2 regions of the Streptomyces sp. NPDC001890 genome follow, and region 2 is predicted to be linked to the other one. Evidence: riboswitches for the same ligand, from Rfam matches in the RefSeq annotation. Region 2 holds a riboswitch; the other holds the start of a gene.
The links. Region 2 has a riboswitch for S-adenosylmethionine ahead of ACFYY1_RS04155 (aminotransferase class V-fold PLP-dependent enzyme). Riboswitches for the same ligand answer to the same signal wherever they lie in the genome.

Region 1 (11,736 bases), on a different contig from region 2:
GCCGCCGCGGCCAGGCGTTCCGTGCGCGCGGCCCGTTCGTCCTCCGCCATCGTCAGCGCCTCGTGCAGCGCCGCCGCCGTGGCGGAGACGTCGTACGGATTCACCACCACCGCGTCGCTGCCCAGCTCCTCGTACGCCCCCGCCTCCCGCGACAGCACCAGCGCGCAGCCGTGGTCGGAGACGACCGGGATCTCCTTGGCGACCAGGTTCATACCGTCACGGATCGGGTTGACGAGCGCCACGTCGGCCAGCCGGTACGCGGCGAGCGAGCGGGCGAAGTCGTCCTTGACGTGCAGCACCACCGGCGTCCAGCCCGCCGTGCCGTACACGGCGTTGATCTCGTCGGCGACCCGCCGCACCTCGGCCGTGTAGTCCCGGTACACCGCGAGGTCCTGCCGCGAGGGGTAGGCGAAGGCGACATGGACGACGCGCTCGCGCCACTCGGGCCGCTCGTCCAGGAGCGCCCGGTACGCGAGCAGGCCGCGCACGATGTTCTTGGACAGTTCCGTTCGGTCCACCCGTACGATCGTCCTCCGGCCGGGGCCGGTCTGCTCGCGCAGTGCCGCCATCCGCTCGTCCACATCCGCCTCGTGGGCCCGGCGGCGCAGGAAGTCCCCGTCCGCGCCGAGCCCGTGCACCCCGATCCTGGTGTGCCCGGTGCCGCCCAGGATCTGGGTGCAGCAGCCGATGAACGCGTCCGCCCAGCGCCGTGTCAGGAACGCCGCCCGGTCCGCGCCCAGGATGCCGTGCAGCAACTGCTCGGCGATGTCGTCGGGGAGCAGCCGGAAGTAGTCGACGGGCGCCCACGGGGTGTGCGAGAAGTGGCCGATCCGCAGGTCGGGGCGGAGCTCGCGGAGCATGCCCGGCACCAGCGCCAGGTGGTAGTCCTGCACCAGCACCGCCGCGCCCTGCCCCGCCTCCTCGGCGAGCGCCTCGGCGAAGGCCCGGTTATAGGTCTCGAAGGACGCCCACTGCCGCCGGAACTCCGCGTCGAAGACCGGCTCCAGCGGCGTCTGGTACAGCATGTGGTGGACGAACCAGAGCACCGAGTTCGCGATCCCGTTGTACGCGTCGGCGTGCACCCGCGCGTCGATGTCGAGCATCCGTACGCCCTGCTCGGCGACCCCGCGCCGGACCGCCTCCCGGTCCCCGTCACCGAGCGCGGCGCACACCCACAGCTTGTCGTCCACGGCGCTCAGCCCGGAGACGAGACCGCCGCCGCCCCGTTTCGCGTCGAGCGATCCGTCCGCGCCCAGGGTGTACGAGACCGGGCCGCGGTTGGACGCGACGAGGACCTGGGCATCGGACCGGACGCCGGACCGTGCAGCGGACCGGGCAGCGGGCTGGGCATCGTGCTCGGAGACCATGTTGCGGAATCTAGCCCGATCACGAACCGCCCAAACGTGCGAAGTCAGACCACATCCGGCCACGTGGCCAGACCGCGTGGCCGGAGCACGCCGGACCACGTGACCGGACCACATCACGCCGCGCGGCGCGAAACGTACTCCTCGATCTCGCACATCGGGGGCCGCTCCTCGGTGTCCACGGCATGGGTGCGCGGCACGAAGCCGTTCTCGCCGCGTTCGAACTGGGTGAGCGCCGGGCGGGTCAGGTGGCCGCGGGAGAGCCGCAGCTGCGCGGTCCGGTAGATCGCCGCGGCCATCCGGCCGAGCGCCTGCCCGTCCTGGTGCCGGTGCTTGCGCACCCCCACGTCGACCTGGGCCAGCGCGTCCAGCCCCACCGTGTGCAGCGCGTCGACCAGCAGGCCCAGTTCCACGCCGTAGCCGACGGGGAAGGGCAGCCGTTCGAGCAGCGAGCGGCGTACGGCGTATTCACCGCCCAGCGGCTGCACGAAACCGGCCAGTTGCGGCCAGTGCAGATTGAGCAGCGGGCGGGCCACGAGTTCGGTCACCCGGCCGCCCTGCCCCGCCGTGTCACCGAACGGGCGGTCGTACATCGCCTTCACGAACTGCACGTCCGGGTCGGTCAGCAGCGGGCCGACGATGCCGGAGACGAAGTCCGCCGAGAAATCCTTCAGGTCGGCGTCGATGAAGCAGACGATGTCGCCACCGGTCACCAGGAGCGACCGCCACAGCACCTCGCCCTTGCCGGGCACGGCCGGTATCCGGGGGAGTATCGCGTCGCGGTGCACCACCCGGGCACCGGCTTCCCGGGCCACCTCCGCGGTGGCGTCGGTGGAACCGGAATCGATCACCACGAGCTCGTCGACCAGCCGGACCTTCTCCATCAGCTCGCGCCGGATCGTCGCGACGATCTCGCCGACCGTCGCCTCCTCGTTCAGCGCCGGCAGTACGACACTGACGCTCCCGCGGCTTGATTCCCCGGCCCTGGCCCTGGCGGCCAGCAGGCTGTCCAGCGGGCGGTCGGCGGCCGACCAGGAACGCCTGGCCAGCCAGCATTCGACCTCTTCCAGCACGGTCGATACTCCCTGTATGTGATCCATCTCGCGGTTCGGACGACTATCTCAAGAGTCCGGTGCTTCGGTTACAGTCTTGAACAACGCGGACGACCATCGCATGCCGGGGTCCGTCCGCCGATAAATGCCCGGATCGAAGATCCGGTGCCACAGCGCTCATCCAGAGGGACTGAGGGAACGGCCCGTTGAAGTCCCGGCAACCCCCCCACCGACCGTGAGGTCCGGTGAGGAAGGTGCCAATTCCGTCTCGTGGCGAAACGCGCCGCGAGGAAGATGAGGAGAAAGGGCCTCGCCACCATGGCTGCGCAGACCGTTGCAGTAAGCACCGATTCCTCCGTCGACGCCGAAGCCGCGGAATCCACCGGCACCCGCACCGTCGACCTCGGTCCCGCCTCGGGCCTTTCCTGCCGCGAGTGCGGCGAGCGTTTCGAACTCGGCCCCATTTTCGCCTGCGCGTCCTGTTTCGGGCCGCTCGAAGTCGCGTACGACCTGCCGAGCGGCTCTCCCGAGGAGCTGAAGAAGCGCATCGAGGCCGGCCCGGCCAACATCTGGCGCTACGCGCCGCTGCTGCCGGTCCCCGCCGATGTCGCCGAGAAGCCGAACCTGAACCCCGGCTGGACCAAGCTCGTCCAGGCCGACAACCTCGCCCGTGAGCTCGGCGTCGAGCAGGGCAAGCTGTTCGTCAAGGACGACTCCGGCAACCCCACGCACTCCTTCAAGGACCGCGTCGTCGCCCAGGCCATCGAGGCCGCCCGCGCCTTCGGCTTCACCACCCTTTCCTGCTCCTCCACGGGCAACCTCGCCGGTGCCGTCGGCGCCGCCGCCGCCCGGGCCGGCTTCCGCTCCTGCGTGTTCATCCCGCACGACCTGGAGCAGGGCAAGGTCGTCATGGCCGCGGTGTACGGCGGTGAACTGGTCGGCATCGAGGGCAATTACGACGACGTCAACCGCTTCTGCTCCGAGCTCATCGGCGACCCGCTCGGCGAGGGCTGGGGCTTCGTCAACGTCAACCTGCGTCCGTACTACGGCGAGGGCTCCAAGACCCTGGCGTACGAGATCTGCGAGCAGCTGGGCTGGCAGCTCCCGGACCAGCTGGTCATCCCGATCGCGTCCGGCTCGCAGTTCACGAAGATCGACAAGGGTCTCCAGGAGCTGATCAAGCTCGGCCTGGTCGAGGACAAGCCGTACAAGCTCTTCGGCGCCCAGGCCGAGGGCTGCTCGCCGGTCTCGGTCGCGTACAAGGGCGGCCACGACGTCGTCCGGCCGCAGAAGCCGAACACGATCGCCAAGTCCCTCGCCATCGGCAACCCGGCCGACGGCCCGTACGTCCTGGACATCGCCCGCCGCACCGGCGGTGCCGTGGAGGACGTGAACGACGATCAGGTCGTCGACGCGATCAAGCTGCTGGCGCGCACCGAGGGCATCTTCGCGGAGACGGCGGGCGGTGTGACGGTCGGCGTGACGAAGAAGCTCATCGAGGCCGGTCTGATCGACCCGTCGCTGACCACCGTCGTACTCAACACGGGTGACGGCCTCAAGACCCTCGACGCGGTGGCCGAAACCTCTCAGGCGACCGCGACGATCCGTCCCAGCCTGGACGCGTTCCGAGCCGCCGGCCTCGCCACCAGCTGACCACCCGAGACTTCAGGAAGGGCACCCATCATGAGCGTCAAGGTCCGCATCCCCACCATCCTCCGTACCTACACGGGCGGCCAGGCCGAGGTCCCGGCCGAGGGCTCGACCCTCTCCCAGGTCATCGAGTCCCTGGAGCAGAACCACCCGGGCATCGCCGCCCGCGTCCTGGACGACCAGGGCAAGCTGCGCCGCTTCGTGAACGTGTACGTCAACGACGACGACGTGCGCTTCGAAGGCGGTCTGGAGACGGCCACGCCGGACGGCGCCGGTATCTCGATCATCCCGGCCGTGGCCGGCGGCTGCTGACGCCCCGTCCGACCCCACCGCGTTATCGAATTGCCCCCTCCGCTTCAATCGCGGAGGGGGCAATTCTGCATGGTTGAGCGCGGTAGAGTGTGGGAAGTCCCCCCAGCTGCCCGTGCCGCCCGCATATGAGAATGCGCCCGGTCGCGACAAGATGCAGCCAAAGTGTGCGATGTGCTTGCGGCATAAGTCGCCTTTGTCTGGCCCGACTTGCCCAGGAATCTCATGAATTTCCCATATTCGGGCGTTCGGTGCGGCCGAGAATTCTCGTCCGATTGACCTGTTGCAGAGGGCAGTTGGGCAGATACATTCAGCCGCGGTCGACGCGTTCCGGCGCACACACCCTCTCCTGTCGGAGGGTGAGTTCTGACCCGGGTCCGCGAAGTGCGGTCCTGCGCAAGGGCCAGTAATAGGGGAGTTAGGCATGGCTCAGGGCACCGTCAAGTGGTTCAACGCGGAGAAGGGGTACGGCTTCATCGCGGTCGACGGTGGTGCGGATGTTTTCGTCCACTACAGCGCGATCCAGATGGACGGGTACCGCACCCTCGAAGAGGGTCAGCGAGTTGAATTCGAGATCTCGCAGGGCCAGAAGGGGCCGCAGGCAGACATGGTCAAGCTCGCCGTCGGCTGAGTTCGAACGGTCGGCCAACGACACCATCCACGCACTGCACTCACGCGCTGAGGGCCCGTACCCCGGGGGTACGGGCCCTCGGTGCGTCCGCGACCGCCCCGCGCGCGCCGATGCACGCCGGTGCGCCCCGGTGCGTCCTGACGGTGCATGCCGCTGCCGGCCTGTGCCGCCAGAGGTTTTCCACAGCCCTTCACCCCCCTCCGTGCCCCTCCGAGGTTGTCCACATCCCGAGGGGGACGCTTGCACTCACGGGGGTCGAGTGCTAATCATTGCGTTAGCACTCTCCAGGTGAGAGTGACAGAACTTGGACCGGGCCGGTGAGGCCCGCAGGCCGATGGGGCAAGGAACCACCGGTCACGCAGGCCGTCCGTCGCGGGCGCCACTCGGTCCGGAGAAATCCACCCCTGTCCGGGAGGACCACTTCACATGGCCAAGATCATCGCGTTCGACGAGGAGGCCCGGCGCGGTCTCGAGCGCGGCATGAACCAGCTCGCCGACGCCGTCAAGGTCACCCTTGGCCCCAAGGGTCGCAACGTCGTCCTTGAGAAGAAGTGGGGCGCCCCCACGATCACCAACGATGGTGTTTCCATCGCCAAGGAGATCGAGCTGGAGGACCCGTACGAGAAGATCGGTGCGGAGCTGGTCAAGGAGGTCGCCAAGAAGACGGACGACGTCGCCGGCGACGGTACGACCACCGCCACCGTTCTCGCCCAGGCTCTCGTCCGCGAGGGCCTGCGCAACGTCGCCGCGGGTGCCAACCCGATGGCCCTCAAGCGGGGTATCGAGAAGGCCGTCGAGGCCGTCTCCGCCGCCCTCCTGGAGCAGGCCAAGGACGTGGAGACCAAGGAGCAGATCGCTTCGACGGCCTCCATCTCCGCCGCCGACACCCAGATCGGCGAGCTCATCGCCGAGGCCATGGACAAGGTCGGCAAGGAAGGCGTCATCACCGTCGAGGAGTCCCAGACCTTCGGTCTGGAGCTGGAGCTCACCGAGGGTATGCGCTTCGACAAGGGCTACATCTCGGCGTACTTCGCCACCGACATGGAGCGCATGGAGTCGTCCCTGGACGACCCGTACATCCTGATCGTCAACTCGAAGATCAGCAACGTGAAGGACCTCCTTCCGCTGCTGGAGAAGGTCATGCAGTCCGGCAAGCCGCTGCTGATCATCGCCGAGGACGTCGAGGGCGAGGCCCTGTCGACCCTGGTCGTCAACAAGATCCGTGGCACCTTCAAGTCCGTCGCCGTCAAGGCTCCGGGCTTCGGTGACCGCCGCAAGGCCATGCTCGGCGACATCGCCATCCTCACCGGTGGCACCGTCATCTCCGAGGAGGTCGGCCTCAAGCTGGAGAACGCCGGTCTCGACCTGCTCGGCCGCGCCCGCAAGGTCGTCATCACCAAGGACGAGACGACCATCGTCGACGGTGCCGGTGACAGCGACCAGGTCCAGGGCCGGGTCAACCAGATCCGCGCCGAGATCGAGAACTCCGACTCGGACTACGACCGCGAGAAGCTCCAGGAGCGCCTCGCGAAGCTGGCCGGCGGCGTGGCCGTCATCAAGGCCGGTGCCGCGACCGAGGTCGAGCTCAAGGAGCGCAAGCACCGCATCGAGGACGCGGTGCGCAACGCCAAGGCCGCCGTCGAGGAGGGCATCGTCGCCGGTGGTGGCGTGGCTCTGCTCCAGGCCTCGGCCGTCTTCGAGAAGCTGGAGCTCTCGGGTGACGAGGCGACCGGCGCCAACGCCGTCAAGCTGGCGCTGGAGGCCCCGCTCAAGCAGATCGCCGTCAACGGTGGTCTTGAGGGCGGCGTCGTCGTCGAGAAGGTGCGCAACCTGGCCGTCGGCCACGGTCTGAACGCCGCGACCGGCGAGTACGTCGACATGATCGCCGAGGGCATCCTCGACCCGGCGAAGGTCACGCGCTCCGCCCTGCAGAACGCCGCGTCCATCGCCGCGCTCTTCCTCACCACCGAGGCCGTCATCGCCGACAAGCCGGAGAAGGCCGCCGCGGCCGCTCCGGGCGGCATGCCGGGCGGTGACATGGACTTCTGATCCTGACGGATCGGTAGTTCCTGTACAGCTTTGCCGCATCGGCCCCTTGGACCAGCTGGTCCAAGGGGCCGATGCCGTCTCCGGGGGCCGCGCGAGCGCAAGGGATACACCTGCGGTGCGACCGCCCGCGAGGGTGCAGCGGAACCGATCGCTACGGGGCAGACGGCGCGCGCACCGCGTTGAGCTGCGTTTTCATTCCATCGGGTGCTCTCCCGGCGCCACCACGGCAGAAGATCATCTGGCGCTCCGCCCGCCGCATAGCCTGCCTCGGCGAAGTGCACTGACACAGTGCACCGCGAGGCGAAAGGCATTCCGTGATCCACTTCTCCCGCATCACCAAGCGGTCCATGGCCCTCGTCGGCGCCGCTCTCCTGTCCGGAGGGCTGGCCGCGACGACAGCGCCCGAAGCGAGTGCCGCCGCGGCGTCGGAAGTCATCATCATCGACGGCTACACCCAGACGGTGAAGGAATCGTCGGGTGTCCCCGTCACCTGTCCCACCAACCAGGTCCTGCTCGGCCGGTCGCACTCCGGTGACGAGAACGGGAGCACCACGTACTACTGCGGTCTCGTCCTCATCGATGGCCAGATGGCCAGGGTGGGCGCCCCGCACTGGAGCGATGCCCAGCGGGAGAGCAACTCGTTCTTCTCGGCTCCCAGCAACGAGGTCCTGGTCGGCCGGCAGCACTCCGGCGACGAGAACGGCCCGACCCGGTACGCGACCGCCTCGCTGAGCGCCTGGGGGCGAACGGTGGAACTGACCAGCTACCGCTGGACCCCGGGCCAGCGGGAGAGCAACAGCTACTCCAAGGCGGGCGAATACGAGGTCATGGTCGGCCGGCAGCACTCCGGAGACGACAACGGCCAGACCAGCTACCAGTACGCCAGGATCGCGGACTAGCCCGGCTTCCAGGGACTGGCAGCCCGACTCGTGGGCTTACCCCCTGACGAGGAATTCAAGGGGTAGGCCCCCATCAAGGGCGCCTTCGGCGCCGCTCGCGTCCCCTCACGCCCCCGCCACCCTCCGTGCGTCTGCGCGGCGGACGCACCCACGATGCCCGCCGGAGCGCCGTGGGTACGGGACACCGCGCCGCGCTCCCGCTACGGCAGCCGGTCGAGCAGCCAGGTGCAGAGTTCCTCCGTCACGAGGGTGTGCCCCTCGTTCCGGGAAGCGAGCTTGAACTCGTCCAGCCCGCCGGTGCCCTCCGGGAGCGAGGAAATGTCCTTGTACAGCTCGTCGTCCGTGTCCAGGTCGGCGACGTCGACCGCGCTGACGGACGGTACGAAGCAGTGCGACCGGATGCGTACGTCGGTCTTGAAGCCGAGGAACGGGTTCAGGGCATTGAAGGCGTCCGCGAGGATGCCGAAGCCCTCCAGCGAGCCGCCGGGCGCGCCGTCGATCGACGGCAGCCCCTTCGTACGGACCTCGTTGGTCTTCAGCGTCACCACCCGCAGCTTCGCGACGAGCTCGTCGAGCCCTGGCGCCTGGGTGTAGAGCTTGGTCCCCACCACCGTCAGGCCCTTGCCCTCAAGGGCCAGTTCGCCCGCCCGCACATCGGTTCCGGTCCCGTCGGCCGTCCCGTTGGAGACGCCGATCAGCCGGGGCCCGCGCGGCCATTCGCCGACCGCCTGCATCTGGGCCAGGAACACGCCGCGCTCGTCGCTCTGGTCAGGAGCGCTGTCCCACTTCTCGATGTGCCGCCACAGCAGCTGGCGGGCGGCCGGGCTGTTGATCTGGTCGGAGAACCGGCTGTCGAGGTCCTTGATGTAGTGCGCGAACGCCTGGAGCGCGATCGGGATCCAGCCGCCCCGGTGCGGGCTGTCGTACGAGAAGTACAGCGAGGTCTGGTGGTCGATGCCCTGGCTCTCCATCTTGGCCAGCGCGTGCCGGGTGACGAGCCCGCCCATGCTGAACCCGCCGACCGCCAGCGGCGTGTCGCCCAGCCGCTCCGCGACGGCCCGCGCGATCGCGGCCTGCGCGGTGAGCGAGTTGTCCAGAATCGACGCACTGCGCTCGTGGTAGCCGAGCAGGACGACGTCGTGGCCACGGCGACGCAGCTCGCTGATCAGCGCGTAGTCACCGAACTCCATGATCTGCCAGGAGAATTCCAGCTCGCTCGGCCCCGTGCCGAAGCCGTCGGAGAAGATGACCGGCCGTACGAGACCGGGGTTCCCCTCGCCGTAGTAGACCCAGGCGGTACCGCCCGGCAGCTCCCACACATCGCTGGGCGGCAACGGAAGGGAGCTGGGCCTCTCGGCGTCCAGGCGGGGGCCGGGGGCCAGTGCGATGGGGGGCCGGTCGTGGAGCCCGGAGACGATCTGCTCATGGGTGGGTTCGGACATGGTTCGTTCCCCTTTGGGCCAGTTGATTACGATCCGCGCCAAGAGGAACACGGAACGTAGCGACCGGTCAGCGAAGGCGATTCAAACCACTCCCAGGTGGGAGCCGCTTTCGGACACCGGACACCGGACGCCGGGCCGGACACGGGACACCGGGCGACGGCTCGGCCTCGCGGGCTCAAGACCTTCCGGGGCGCCCCGGCCTGACGGATCGCCGCACGAGCCCGGCCCGTACGTCGTTCATCCGATTTCGTACGCCGTCCGCCGGTACGGCCCCGCTGGGCCCGGCGGGTGCGGCGGCCGATTCGCCCCGGCAGGGCCCGCACCGGCCGCCGATCAGGGCCTCCGCGCTGCCCGGTGAGCGGCACTCGCTGCATTCGAGGGTGCGCAACACCGTCCGCTGTTGCGGCGGAGCGAACCGTTCGGGTGGCATCTTGTCGGCGAGCCGCCTGCGGACCAGGGCCGCCGCGTGGTGGACGGGCGTGGGCAGCCCGTCGGTGAGGGCGTGCAGCAGCTCCGCCTCGGTGGCCCCGCGCTCGAACCACTCGCCGACCTGCGGTTCCAGCGCCGCGCAGTCGGCCGCAGACAGGGTGAGCGTGGGCGCGGTACGGCCCAGCGCGGCGAGCAGTGCGAACGCGCGGGACCGGGTGGGGCGTCGGGGCTGCTCGACCGGTACGTCACCCCGGGTGAACGCCGCCCACCAGTCGTCGTCCCGCGCGGTCCGGGAGAAGAACGTCCGGGTCACCCAGAGCAGCACCTCGTCGTTGGCGACGCACTCGCTGCCGCGCCGCAGATGCCCGGCGTCCTGGAGCCGGTTGAGCGCGGTACGCAGTGCGCACTGCCCGTACGGGAGGTGCTTGGCGAGCGTCTTCACGGAGATGTCGGAGCCCTCGGGCAGCCGGTCGAGATACGCGGCGATGGACGCCTCGCGGGCCGGGAGGTGAGCGAAATCGCCATCGGTACGCGGATGTTGGCCGGGCGCGGACCGCTTGCCGTACCCCGGATTGGCCATCGGGTGCGGGGGTGCTGGCAGGGGTACGTGCGGGGCGCACGGGGCGGCACTAAGCTGGCCGACAGCCATCGGATCGCTCCTTGAGGTAAGCGGTCGAAGTGGTCAGGCCCCTGTCTGGTGTTCCACCACCGGCAGGGGCCGATCTGCGTCACGGAGCATCGCCCCGTATTCGGCACGCTAGAGCGTCGCCACTGTCGGTGGCAAGTCGGTCACAAGAAGTCAACTCGCCGCTCGGGGTGGGTGGGTGGGATGTGGCCCGCCTCCCGTTCCGCTGAAAGAGCGCTCGGACTTCGCGGCTTGAGCCCCGGGCGGGAACATCCCTGACGAGAGGGGGCGCGCACGTCAATCCGAATGCGCCGGTTGCACTCCGAATACGCCTCCGCTGGCGGGGTGGACGGGCGGGGGCGCGACGCGGAGCGCGGGAAGGCGCGGCGGGCTCCTGTGACCCTGGGTGCCGGGCCGGTCGGCCCGCGCCGGCTGGTCGGTCTTGCGCCGGGCCGGTTGGTCCTGCGCCGGGCCGGTCGGCCCGGAATTCCCCCCCACACACACACTCGTACGAGGAGTCCCGTGCGTATTCGTTCGATCCTCTCCCTCGCCGTGTCCGCCGTCGCGGCAGTGGCGCTGGCCACCCCGGCCCAGGCCGCCGCCGACGGCACGTACTTCATCCGCGACCAGAGCAGCGGCAAGTGCCTCGCGGGCGGCGCGGGTCCGCTCGGGGGCCACATCGAGCCGTGCAGCCCCCACACCACGTGGGACATCCGCAACCAGGGCGACGACCTGGTCCGCATCGTCGACCCGCGGAGCGAGTACCGCTGCCTGGCGCTTTCGCCGCTCCGGATCTACCCGCCGGTGGTGTGGGTGGACCGGTGCGGCAACAGCCCCGACCAGTGGTCGATCCTGGGCGCGGTCGACGGCGAGCCGGTCGCCATCGCCCTCGGCCATGGAGCGCTCGGCTACCTGGCCACGCAGCGCGACAACGTGGTCGTCCTCCCCGGCGACGCCCCCCGGTGGGTCCTGGAGCGGCTCAGCTAGCCCGCCTGAAGCTCATCGCCCACAAGGTCGACGCCACCGGGGCGGACTCGCCGCCGGTGACGCCGACCGGCTGTGGGCACCCCATCGCGCACCGACCGACCGTTGAGCGACGCGACCTCGTCGGGGCAGACGGGGGACGGGTCAGTCGCGGCGGGGGCCGATGACGGTGTTCCCGTCGTGCACGGTGATCGCCAGGGCCGGGCAGATGTCGGCGGCGTCCAGGACCCGTTCGTCCGGCTCGATCCCGTCGGACCGGACGCGGGCGCGCTCACCGTCCAGGGCGAACACCTCGGGGACTG
Region 2 (11,736 bases):
TCTTCGTCGGCCCGGTCCTCGCGTTCATCGCCACCCGGCGGATCTGCCTCGGCCTCCAGCGCCGCGACAAGGAGAAGGTGCTGCACGGACGCGAGTCCGGCATCATCAAGCGCCTGCCGCACGGCGAGTTCGTCGAGATCCACGAGCCGCTCGGCCCCGAGCAGCTGCACACGCTCACCGCGCACGAGCAGTACAAGCCGGTCGAGATCGGCCCGACGGTCGACGAGAACGGTGTCGAGCGCAAGGTGTCGGCGCTGCAGAAGCTGCGGGCCCGGCTCAGCAAGGGCTACTACGGCGAGAACAACCAGATCGCCAAGCCCACCGCCGAGGAGTACAAGGAGATCACCAGCGGCCACGGTCACCACTGATCGCCTGAACTGATCGCCACAGCGAGAGCCCCGTCCATTCGATGGACGGGGCTCTTTGCTGCCCCCGGCGCTCGATAGGGTGGAGGTGATCCCTTTTACCGGCTGTGGACCCCAGGAGCGGACCATGAACGTTGTGACCCCGATCGGCGGCGACAGCGTGGCGGACCGTACCTGGCCCGGCGTGCTGAACCCCCTGCTGCGTGGCGAGGACCTCACCGCCGACGACACCGCGTGGGCGATGGACCGCATCATGAGCGGCGAGGCGAGCGATGTGCAGATCGCCGGATTCGCGGTGGCCCTGCGTGCCAAGGGCGAGACCATCGACGAGGTCTCCGGCCTGGTCCGGACGATGTACGAGCACGCCAACACCATCCATGTGCCCGGCCGTACGGTCGACATCGTCGGCACCGGCGGCGACCTCGCCAAGACGGTCAACATCTCCACCATGTCGGCGGTCGTCATCGCCGGCACCGGCGCCAAGGTCGTCAAGCACGGCAACCGCGCCTCCTCCTCGGCGAGCGGTTCCTCCGACGTGCTGGAGAAGCTCGGCGTCAACCTGGACCTCTCCGCGCAGCGGGTCGTCGAGGTCGCGGAGGAGGCGGGCATCACCTTCTGCTTCGCGGTGAAGTTCCACCCCGCCCTGCGGTACGTCGCCAGGGCCCGCAAGGAACTCGGCACGCCGACCACGTTCAACATCCTCGGACCGCTCACCAACCCCGCCCGGGTGCGCTCCCAGGCCGTCGGTGTCGCCGATCTGAAGATGGCGCCCATCGTCGCCGGTGTCCTTGCCGAGCGCGGCAATTCGGCGCTGGTCTTCCGCGGTGACGACGGCCTGGACGAGCTGACCACGACCGCGACCTCGCGGGTCTGGGTGGTCCGGGACGGATCGGTGCGCGAGGAGGTCTTCGACCCGCGCGACGTCGGTCTGGAACTGGTGCCCGTCGAGGCCCTGCGCGGTGCGGACGCCTCGTACAACGCCGATGTGGCCCGGCGGGTGCTGTCCGGTGAGCGGGGGCCCGCGCGGGATGCCGTGCTGCTCAACTCGGCGGCGGCGCTGACGGCTCTCGACCCGACGGACGGCACGCTGGACGAGCAGCTCGCGGCCGGGATCGCGAAGGCCGCCGAGTCCATCGACTCCGGGGCGGCGGCGCGTGCGCTGGAGCGCTGGGTGGCGGCCAGCAACGCCTGAAACAGGCGCAGATGTGGTGCGAGGCGCAGTCCGGATCCTGGACTGCGCCTTGCGCGTCTTCGTACGTATGGCAGGATGCTGGTCAGGTCATGAGTGACAGCGACTACGGCCCCGGCCCGCTGTCCGGCAACCCTCCGTCCGTGGCGGGGTGCCCCGGGTGAAGACCAGGCCGTAGGCAGCGAGGTCTGCGGCAAGCGCGGGCCCCTCGGCATCTGTGAATGCCAACCCCCGGGGTCCTGGTCCCTAGGGAGCCTCTTGTGAGCATGCGAATGCGATAGGGCCGTCGGCCCTCCTCCGCACCCCCTTCTTCACCTCTTCCGCTGCGCTGCCGCGTATCCGCCGGCGCATGCGATTCGCCTGCCTCTTACGGGAGTTCGCCATGTCTGTCTTCACCGCTGCCGCCGACCAGTCGCTTTGTGCCCCTCTGCCGGTTCTGGGCAAGGATGTGACGGTTCCGCTGGTCACGGGTGGCGAGGTCACCTACGCCGCGCTCGACTACGCCGCCAGCGCCCCCGCGCTCCAGCGGGTCTGGGACGACGTCGCCGCGTACGCCCCGTACTACGGCAGCGTCCACCGCGGGGCCGGATACCTCTCGCAGCTCTCCACGGACCTCTTCGAGAACAGCCGCGCGACCGTCGCGGAGTTCCTCGGCTGCCGCGCCGGTGACCAGGTGATCTTCACCCGCTCGACCACCGACTCGCTGAACCTGCTGGCCGCGGTCGTCCCGGCCGACTGCCAGGTCTTCGTCTACGAGACCGAGCACCACGCCTCGCTGCTGCCGTGGCGCGACGCCCGGGTGACGTACCTGAACGCCCCGCGCACCCCGGCCCAGGCGGTCGAGACGCTGGAGCGGGCGCTCGCCGACCGTGAGCCCTACGGCCCCGCGCTGGTCTGTGTCACCGGCGCCTCCAACGTCACCGGCGAGCTGTGGCCGGTGAAGGAGCTGGCCGCCGCCGCCCACGCGCACGGCGCCCGGATCGTGCTGGACGCCGCCCAGCTCGCCCCGCACCACCCCGTCGACATCGCCGAGCTGGACGTGGACTGGGTCGCCTTCTCCGGGCACAAGCTGTACGCGCCCTTCGGCTCGGGCGTCCTCGCCGGCCGGGCCGACTGGCTGCAGCAGGCCGAGCCCTACCTCGCGGGCGGCGGCGCCTCGCGCAAGGTCGCCCGTCGCACCGACGGCGGGGTGGACGTCGAGTGGCACTCCACCGCCGCCCGCCACGAGGCCGGTTCCCCCAACGTCATCGGCGTGTACTCCATCGCCTCCGCCTGCAAGGCGCTCACCGAGGCGGGCTTCGACAACCTGGTCGCCCGGGAGCAGCACCTCGTCGACGCGGTCCGTGCCGGCCTCGCCGAGGTCCCCGAGGTCAAGGTGCTCTCGCTGTTCGGCGACGACGCCCCGCGGGTCGGCGTCATCTCCTTCGTGGTGGAGGGCTGGAACAGCTCGCACTTCGCCGCCGCGCTCTCCGCCGAGTACGGCATCGGCGTCCGCGACGGACTGTTCTGCGCCCACCCGCTGGTCCGCACCCTGCTGGGCAGCGACCCGCAGGAGGTCGGCGAGTGCGGTGCGCCGGAGGCCGAGCCGGGTGAACGCTCGCTCAACGCGATCCGGGTGAGCTTCGGCGCCGGTACCCCCGACGAGCACATCGAGCGGTTCGTCCGCGCGGTCAAGGAGCTCGTGCGCAAGGGCGCCCAGTGGAAGTACCGCACCGAGGACGGCCGCTGCGTCCCGGACCGGGGTGCGGCGCAGCTCTGAACAGACCTTCGGCGGGGGCCGGGCCGTGTGCCCGTCCCCCGCCGAGGTGTGCTGAAGGGGTGCCTACGCGTCGAGGCCGATGGCGAAGGCGGCCTCCAGGTCGTGCTGCGAGTAGGTACGGAACGCCACATGGGTGTCGGTGGCCTCGACGCCGGGGATCTTGCTGATCCGGCCGGGGATGACATCGGCGAGATCGTCGTGCTTGGGCACCCGGACCATGGCGATCAGGTCGTACGTACCGGTGACCGAGAAGACCTCGCTGACACTGTCCAGCGCGGCGATGGCCTCGGCGATCTCGGGAATCCGGTCCACGCTGGTTTTGATGAGCACGATCGCGGTGATCACGGCTGGCTTTCTCCCTCGGTGGCCGTGGCTGGTCCCTTCACTCTATCCGTACGCCGGTAACGCCCCCAGGCGTAGAGGAAGCCGAGGGCGAAGCCCACCACATGGGCCAGATAGGCCACCCCCGGCCCCCCGCTGCCCGCGCCCTGGACGGCCAGCCACTGGAGGGCGAACCAGAAGACCAGCACGATCCAGGCGGGGAAGCGCAGCGGCAGGAAGAAGAGGAACGGGAACAGGCTGGTGACCCGGGCCCGGGGGAACAGGTACAGGAACGCCCCGAGCACCGCCGAGATCGCCCCCGAGGCGCCCACCAGCGTCTGGTCGGACGTGGCGTGCGCGGCCGCGTAGGCGACCAGGGCCAGGTAGCCGGAGATCACGTAGAAGAAGGTGAACCCGAGCCGGCCCATGCGCTCCTCGGTCATCGCCCCGAACACGTACAGGAAGAGTACGTTGCCGAGCAGATGCAGCCAGCTGCCGTGCACGAAGAGGGCGGTGAGCGGGGTGAGCAGGGCGTGCGCGGAGCCGTCCCACAGCTCGCTGGGGATCACGCCCCAGCGTTCGAAGTACCCGGCCTGGGCGGCGAGCAGGGCGTCGGCGGTGCCGGGGACCGGGTTGAAGCCGGACAGCGGGCTGATCACGAAGACCAGGACGCAGGCAGCGATCAGGGCATGGGTCACCACCGGCCCGCCCGAGGTGACCGTCCGTAGCAGCCCACCGGTCAGCCTGCCGGTCACAGCTCGCCGATCGATCATGAACAGAGCATGACGCAAGCGGAGGGAACGGGACAGACCGCCTCGCCGTGTCGGGGGGACAGGGCGAGGCCGTAGGGTTACGGCAGGACATCCGCAGTTCGACGGCGCACCGCGAGATCCTTGAAGCAAGGCAGCAAGAGACTCGACGAAAGAGGACGCAACGATGACGACGGTTCCCCAGATGACCGACGGGACTCGCTGGCGCTGCACGCTCTGCGGAAATCTCACGCGCTTCGACGTGACGCGCTCCTCGAAGGTCGTCGAATATGTCCATCTCGACCTGGCCGGTGAGTCCAGCGTCGAGGAACGCGAGGTGGTCAGTGAGACCATCGAGTCGGTGCGCTGCCGTTGGTGCAACGCGGTGGATCAGATCGAACTGGTGGACAGGCCGGGTGCCGACTCCTGACGGAGCCGCGCCCACAGACATTTGGGGTGACGGATGGTGGAGCAGCCCGCTAGCGGCGCCGAGTCGGCCGAGGCGGCCGACGGCGCCGTCGAGGCGCTCGACCGCCCGCTGCCCGAAGGCGTACGGCGGCGGGTCGTCGCGCTCGTCTCGGACGCGTTCGGCGGCCTGACGGTCACCGAACTCCCGGCCCAGCTGCGGCAGTACGCCCGTTTCACCCCGACCCGGCGGGCCAAGTTCGCCGGGAACGCGATGGCGGCCGCCCTGGAGGGCGACGCGCTGTTCCGGCAGCGGATCGGCGACCGGCTCAGGGAGGGGCAGCCGGAGCTGGCCGCCGCCCTGGAGGCGGGGGTGCCGCCCGCCGCCGCCGACCCGGTCGACGTGGCCGCGGCGGCCTATGTGCTGCGCCCGGCGGGCTGGGTCAAGCTGGTCGCGGCCGCGGGCGAGGAGGCCCAGCGCGCGGACGCCGAGCGCGCCGACGAGGAGAGCCGGCGCGAACTGGGGCGGCTGCGCGAGGAGCTCGTCGAGGCCCGCTCCCAGACGAAGAGCGAGACGGAACGGCTGCGCGCCGAGCTGGACGCGGCCCGCAAGGAGGCCGAATCCCTCCAGCGCAAGCTGCGCAGCGCCGTCAACGAGGTCAAGCGCGGAGAGGCCGCGCTGCGCCGCAGCCGGACCGAGATCGAGGCCGTACGGTCCGAGGCGGCCGCCCAGGTCTCGGCGGCCGAGAGCGAGAGCCGGCGGCTCAAGGCGCGGCTCGGTGAGGCCGAGGCGTCCGTGGAGGCGGGCCGCCGGGCCGCCAGGGAGGGTCGCTCGGTCGAGGACATGCGGCTGCGGCTGCTGCTCGACACGGTGCTCGACGCGGCGAGCGGACTCCGCCGTGAACTGGCCCTGCCGCCCTCCTCGATGCGCCCCGCGGACAGCGTGGACGCGGTCGAGCCGGGCCGGCTGTCGCCCAAGGACATCGCCGCCAGGGCCCTTTCGGAGACCGATCCGGCCCTGCTCGACCAGCTGCTCGCGTTGCCGCAGGCGCATCTGATCGTCGACGGCTACAACGTCACCAAGACCGGCTATCCGCAGCTGCCGCTGGAGAAGCAGCGGTTGCGGCTGCTGGGCGGGCTCTCGGTGCTTGCCGCGCAGACCGGCGCGGAGATGACCTGTGTCTTCGACGGTGCCGAGCTGGCGGCCCCGGTGCTGCTGGCGCCGCCGCGCGGGGTCAGGGTGCTCTTCAGCAAGCCCGGGGTGACCGCCGACGAGCTCATCCGTCAGCTGGCGCGCGCCGAACCTCCGGGCAGGCCGGTCGTGGTGGTCTCCACCGACCGTGAAGTCGCCGACGGAGTGGCGAAGGCGGGTGCCAGGCCCGTTGCGTCCGTCTTGCTCCTGAAGCGCCTTTCGCGCGTCTAGCGGCACTTGCCTGGTCTCGGTGGAAATCGGGGAACGGACCGTCAATTCCTCACTACACCCCGTGCGTCGTGGGTAAAGAAGTGCGCTCCGTGACGAGATTTTTCGGGTGAGGATTTGAACTGATCACAAGTTGGTCACTAGGGTCAGCCTTCGAACCTTCGCACGGTTGATCACCCATCCGGGGTGACGGCGAGGGCACCGCCGAGTCCGTGACATGCACGGAGCCGGGGATTCAGGTCCCCCACAGCCCGGTAGGCGGCTCGAGGAAGAAGGAGCTCGCCTCCGTGGCGTCCCACCGTCGTCCCAAGCAGCCGAGCCGCGCCCGTGTGACCGTGCTCACCGCGACCGCCGCCGCGGCCGTGGCCCTGACCTCCCAGGCGGCCCACGCCGACCCGAAGCCCTCCAAGGGCGAAGTCCGGGAAGAGGTCGAGAAGCTCAGCCACGACGCCGGTGACGCCAACGAGAAGTACTACGGCGCCAAGGAGAAGCAGCAGAAGCTGGAGAAGGAAGTCAGCGCACTGCAGGACAAGGTGGCCCGCGGTCAGCAGGAGCTCAACAACCTGCGCAATGGCCTCGGTTCGCTCGCGGCGGCGCAGTACCGCTCCGGTGGCATCGACCCGTCGGTGCAGCTCTTCCTCTCGTCCAACCCGGACAGCTTCCTCGACCAGGCCTCGGCCCTCGACCAGTTGACGGCCAAGCAGACCGAGGCCCTGGGCAAGATCCAGGAGAAGCAGCGGGTCCTCGCGCAGCAGCGCAAGGAGGCCCAGGACAAGCTCGGTGACCTCGCGGACGTGCGCAAGACGCTCGGTGAGAAGAAGAAGGACCTCCAGACCAAGCTGGCCAAGGCGCAGCAGCTGCTCAACTCGATGACCGCCGCCGAGCGCGCGAAGATGCGCGAGGACCAGCAGCGCGCCAGCCGTTCCGCGGGCGACCGGGTCGAACTGGGCAACGAGGTCCCCGCCTCCGCCTGGGGCGCCGCCGCCCTGAACGCCGCCAAGACCCAGGTGGGCAAGCCGTACGGCCGCGGCGGCACCGGCCCCGGCTCCTTCGACTGCTCCGGGCTGACCCAGTGGGCCTACGCCCAGGCCAACGTCCAGATCTCCCGGGTCACTTACACCCAGGTCAACGACGGTGTCCACATCGGACGCAGCGCGCTGAAGCCCGGCGACCTGGTCTTCTTCAACAACACCGCGCACGTGGGCCTCTACGCGGGCAACAACACCGTCCTGCACGCCCCGTACCCGGGCACGTTCGTCCGGTACGAGTCGATGGACACGATCGGCAGCTTCCAGTTCGGCGTGCGCGTCGGCTGACGACGCCCGAACGGGCGAATTCCCGCGCCCGCACGGACCGTCCGCCCCGCCGGAGACCACAGGTCACCGGCGGGGCGCCGTCGTTTCCGGCACCCTTCCTCGCGGCGCGGCCGTTCGTCGCTCCGTGATCGTGCGACTACTGTCTGCCTGCTGCGCGGCTCCCGGTCGTCGGTCCGCCCGCCCCGGGCGGCAGGGGCTGCGCGCGTCTGCGTACAGCGGAAGGAGTGCGGCGTCCGTGGTGTCCCATCGCCGTTCCACACAGTCCGGCCTCAACCTGAGCGTCCGGGCCACCGTTCTGTCCGCCGCGGCGGCGACCGCGGCCGCCACCCTCGGCACGGCCACCGCGAACGCCGACCCGCAGGACGCCCCCCGGACCGCGAAGGCCCGCATCGACCGGCTGTACACCGAGGCCGAGCGGGCCACCGAGCAGTACAACGAGGCCGGTGAGAACGCCGGCCGGCTGCGCGGCGAGGTGGACCGGGCCCAGGACCGGGCGGCCCGCGGCCAGGAACAGGTCAACCGGATGCGTACGGTGCTCGGTTCGGCGGCGAGCGCGCAGTACCGCTCCGGTGGCATCGACCCCTCGCTCGCCCTGCTGCTCTCCTCCGACCCGGACAGCTACCTGGACCGGGCGGCCGTGCTGGAGCGCCTGAACGAAGTCCAGGCCGCCGAGCTGCGGGAACTCCAGAGGGTCCAGCAGGGGCTGGAGCAGACCCGGGCGGAGGCGGACCGGGCACTGGCCGAGCTGGAGCTCAGCCGGGCGGCCGCCACCCGCCACAAACGCACCGTCGATCGCAAGCTCGCCGAGGCCAGGAAGCTGCTGGCGACGCTGCCCGGCGCCGACCGGGCGGAGTTCGGGCGGGCCTCGCGCTCCGGCCGCGACGGCGGGCTCCCCGCCATGGCGGATCTGCCGGCCGGCTCCGCACGCGCGGCGGCCGCCGTCGCGGCGGTCCGGCAGGCGCTGGGCCGCCCGTACATCTGGGGGGCCAACGGACCGGCCGGATTCGACTGTTCCGGGCTGATGCAGTGGGCGTACGCCCGCGCCGGGGTCAGCCTGCCGCGCACCTCGCAGGCCCAGCGGTACGCGGGACGCATGGTGCCGCTCTCCGAGGCCCGCCCCGGCGACCTCGTCGTCTACCGCGCGGACGCGAGCCATGTCGCGATGTACGTCGGCGACGGACAGGTGATCCACGCCCCGTACCCCGGGGCCCCGGTGCGCTACGACCCCGTCGGCATGATGCCCGTCTCGTCGGTGACCCGCGTCTGACCGTACCCTCGATCGGGTGATGCGGCGGCGGGGACGGAACAGCGGACGGAGCGCGGCGGGAGCGCTGCTCGCCGGGCTGCTGCTCGTCTCCGGCTGCGCGGCCCCCGACGACGACGGCGCCGCCCCCGGATCCACCACCCGGGCCGTCCGCGCCACGCTGGACCGCCGGGCCGCCGCCGTGCTCGCCCACGACACGGACGCCTACCTGGCCACCACGGACCCCCGCGCCACCGGGCTGCGCGCGGCCCAGCGCCGGGAGCTCGGCAACCTCGCCGACGTACCGCTCGGCTCATGGACGTACCGGCTGCGCGACGTGACCGCCCGGGGCACCGACCGGGCCACCGCCGACGCCGAGCTGCGCTACCGGATCAAGGGCTACGACGCGGCGCCGGTCGCCGCGGACCGGGTGCTCGACCTCAGACGGGACCGGGCGGCCGGCCGCTGGTACGTCGTCGGGGAGCGGGCCGGCGGGGACGGCGCCCGCCAGCTCTGGCAGCAGGGCGACGTACGGGTGGTGCGCGGCAAGCGCAGCCTCGTCCTCGGGGTGGGCCGCACGGACCAGGAGCTGCGCGCCGTCGCCGGGACCGCCGACCGCGCGGTGCCCGTCGTGTCCGACGCCTGGCCGGAGCGCTGGGCGGGCCGCGTGGTGGTGCTCGTGCCGCGCACGGTGGACGACATGGCGGAGCTGCTGGGGTCGGCGGCGGACTACCGGGGGATCGCCGCCGTCACCACCGGGCGGACCGGCGGCGCGGGCCGGACGCCCGCGGACCGGGTGATCGTCAACCCGCAGGCGTACGGCACGCTGGGCGCCTTCGGGCAGCGGGTCGTCCTGACCCACGAGACCACCCATGTCGCGACCCGCGCCCACACCTCCGCCGCGACGCCGACCTGGCTCTCCGAGGGCTTCGCGGACTGGGCGGCCTACCGCGCCGAGGACCGCACCGCCGCCCGGATCGCGCCCGAACTCGCGGACGCCGTCGCGCGCGGCGAGGTGCCGGCCGCCCTCCCCACCGACGAGGACTTCGGCTTCGCGGGCGACGCGGCGCGCCTGGCGAGGGCGTACGAGGGCGGCTGGGCGGCCTGCGAGCTGATCGCCGACCGCTGGGGCGAGCAGAAGCTGCTCGCCTTCTACCGGGCCGTCGGAGGGCACCCGGGACGCGACGGAGCGGTGGAGCAGGCCATGCACGAGGTGCTCGACACGACCGAGCAGGACTTCACCGCGCTCTGGCGGGAGTATCTGCGCTCCGCACTCGGCTGAGCCGGCGCACGGCTCAGGAGCCGACCGGCTCCGTCTCGCGGTCGAGGCCGGACCGGGCGGCGGACCCGCCGTCGCGCGCCGCCCCGGTGACCGTCCGCCGCCACAGCCGGCCAGCGGCGATCAGCGTCGCCGCCACCAGCAGGCCGTTGCGCGCGAACATCAGCGTCACGCCCGTCGCGTCGCTGGTCACCACGTGCGTGAACCCGAGCGGGAACTCCCACTGGGTGACGCCCGTCGCCAGCAGCACCAGACCGGCCGGCAGCACCATCCGGCTGTCGCGGAACACCAGGCAGACCGCCGCCAGGCCGACCAGCCAGAGCATGTACTGGGGGCTGATCACCCGGCTCGTGGTCGTGAACAGCAGCACCGCCACGAACGCCGCGTCCGCCGGGGTGCTCGCACCGAACTCACGGGCCCGCAGCCGCCACACCAGCAGCCAGCCGAACGCCAGGACGGACAGACCGAGGGCGAGCGTGCTCACCAGCGGCACGTGCGGCCCCAGGAACTCCATCGAGCCGTAGTGGTACTCCACCCGGCCCGACCAGCCGAACTGCCGCGCCACGTGGAAGACCAGCGCCCCCAGCGACTCGACCTCGGTGCCCCGGTCGCGCTGGAAGCCGAGGAAGGCCAGCGCACCGGGCATCGCCACGGTGCACACCACCAGCAGCCCGGCCGCCGTCACCGCCGCCGCCGTCCACGCCGACCGCGTGGACCGGCCCCGCGCCGTACCGGCCAGGACCAGCGCCGGCCACACCTTCAGCAGCGCGCCGACGGCGGCCAGCACACCCATCACCCGCGGATGCCGCACCCCCGCGAGCAGCGCCGCCACCGCGACCGCCGTGACCATCACGTCGTAACGGGCGTACGCGGTCGTGCCGAGCAGCGGCACCCCCGCCACCCACACCCAGGCGCCCGCCACCGACCGGCCGCCGCCCCGGCCCGCGTACAGCAGCAGTCCCAGTACCAGCGCGTCGCACACGAACGCGAGGACGAAGAAGGCGGAGGCGTAGTCCAGGAACGGCAGCAGCGCGGGGGAGAGGACGGCGAGCGCGGCCAGCGGCGGGTACTGCCAGGTGACGTCGGACTCCGGATACGTACCGGTCTTCAGGACCTCGGACCAGCCGTGGTAGATCACCGAGACATCGCTGGTCACGTCCGGTCCGGGCAGCGTGATCACCTTGGTGACGAAGCACAGCAGCGCGACCCTGGTCAGGGCCCACACCGCCGCGGCGGCGAGTCGTGCGCCGGCCGATCCCCTCATGAACGCCTCATTCGTCGGTCGTCGCCCGGTGGTTGCCCGGTCGGTACTCGGTGGGTGAAGGAGCCATGATGCCCGCCCGGCCGGTGCGGGAGCCATCGGGGCCGGACGGCCCGGTACTGTCGGCCGGGATGGACAAGACCCTGATCGTGACCAACGACTTCCCGCCCCGCCCCGGCGGCATCCAGGCATTCCTGCACAACATGGCGCTGCGCCTGGACCCCGCACAGGTCGTCGTGTACGCCTCCACCTGGAAGCGGACCCCGGAGGGCCGCGCGGCCACCGCCGCCTTCGACGCCGAGCAGCCGTTCACCGTCGTGCGCGACCCGACGACGATGCTGCTGCCGACCCCGAGGGTCACCCGGCGCGCGGTGCGGCTGCTGCGCGAGCACGGCTGCACCTCCGTCTGGTTCGGCGCCGCGGCCCCGC

Region 1: another riboswitch for S-adenosylmethionine. It lies ahead of thrC (threonine synthase); the one in region 2 lies ahead of ACFYY1_RS04155 (aminotransferase class V-fold PLP-dependent enzyme).

The regions. Positions count from the first base shown of each region.
Region 1 is NZ_JBIATE010000007.1:123,311-135,046, reverse strand. It holds gene ACFYY1_RS20105 (trehalose-6-phosphate synthase) at 1-1,367, opposite strand, end outside; gene ACFYY1_RS20100 (glucosyl-3-phosphoglycerate synthase) at 1,481-2,437, opposite strand; SAM riboswitch class I at 2,591-2,717, shown strand; gene thrC (threonine synthase) at 2,735-4,069, shown strand; gene ACFYY1_RS20090 (MoaD/ThiS family protein) at 4,100-4,378, shown strand; gene ACFYY1_RS20085 (cold-shock protein) at 4,800-5,006, shown strand; gene groL (chaperonin GroEL) at 5,433-7,055, shown strand; gene ACFYY1_RS20075 (hypothetical protein) at 7,370-7,954, shown strand; gene ACFYY1_RS20070 (hypothetical protein) at 8,155-9,396, opposite strand; gene ACFYY1_RS20065 (hypothetical protein) at 9,572-10,474, opposite strand; gene ACFYY1_RS20060 (hypothetical protein) at 10,973-11,437, shown strand; gene ACFYY1_RS20055 (ferredoxin) at 11,579-11,736, opposite strand, start outside.
Region 2 is NZ_JBIATE010000001.1:948,862-960,597, forward strand. It holds gene ACFYY1_RS04145 (cytochrome bc complex cytochrome b subunit) at 1-368, shown strand, start outside; gene trpD (anthranilate phosphoribosyltransferase) at 493-1,557, shown strand; SAM riboswitch class IV at 1,643-1,760, shown strand; gene ACFYY1_RS04155 (aminotransferase class V-fold PLP-dependent enzyme) at 1,937-3,313, shown strand; gene ACFYY1_RS04160 (Lrp/AsnC family transcriptional regulator) at 3,377-3,658, opposite strand; gene ACFYY1_RS04165 (rhomboid family intramembrane serine protease) at 3,655-4,407, opposite strand; gene ACFYY1_RS04170 (hypothetical protein) at 4,571-4,813, shown strand; gene ACFYY1_RS04175 (NYN domain-containing protein) at 4,850-6,211, shown strand; gene ACFYY1_RS04180 (NlpC/P60 family protein) at 6,496-7,524, shown strand; gene ACFYY1_RS04185 (NlpC/P60 family protein) at 7,760-8,791, shown strand; gene ACFYY1_RS04190 (hypothetical protein) at 8,811-10,049, shown strand; gene ACFYY1_RS04195 (glycosyltransferase 87 family protein) at 10,063-11,310, opposite strand; gene ACFYY1_RS04200 (glycosyltransferase family 4 protein) at 11,439-11,736, shown strand, end outside.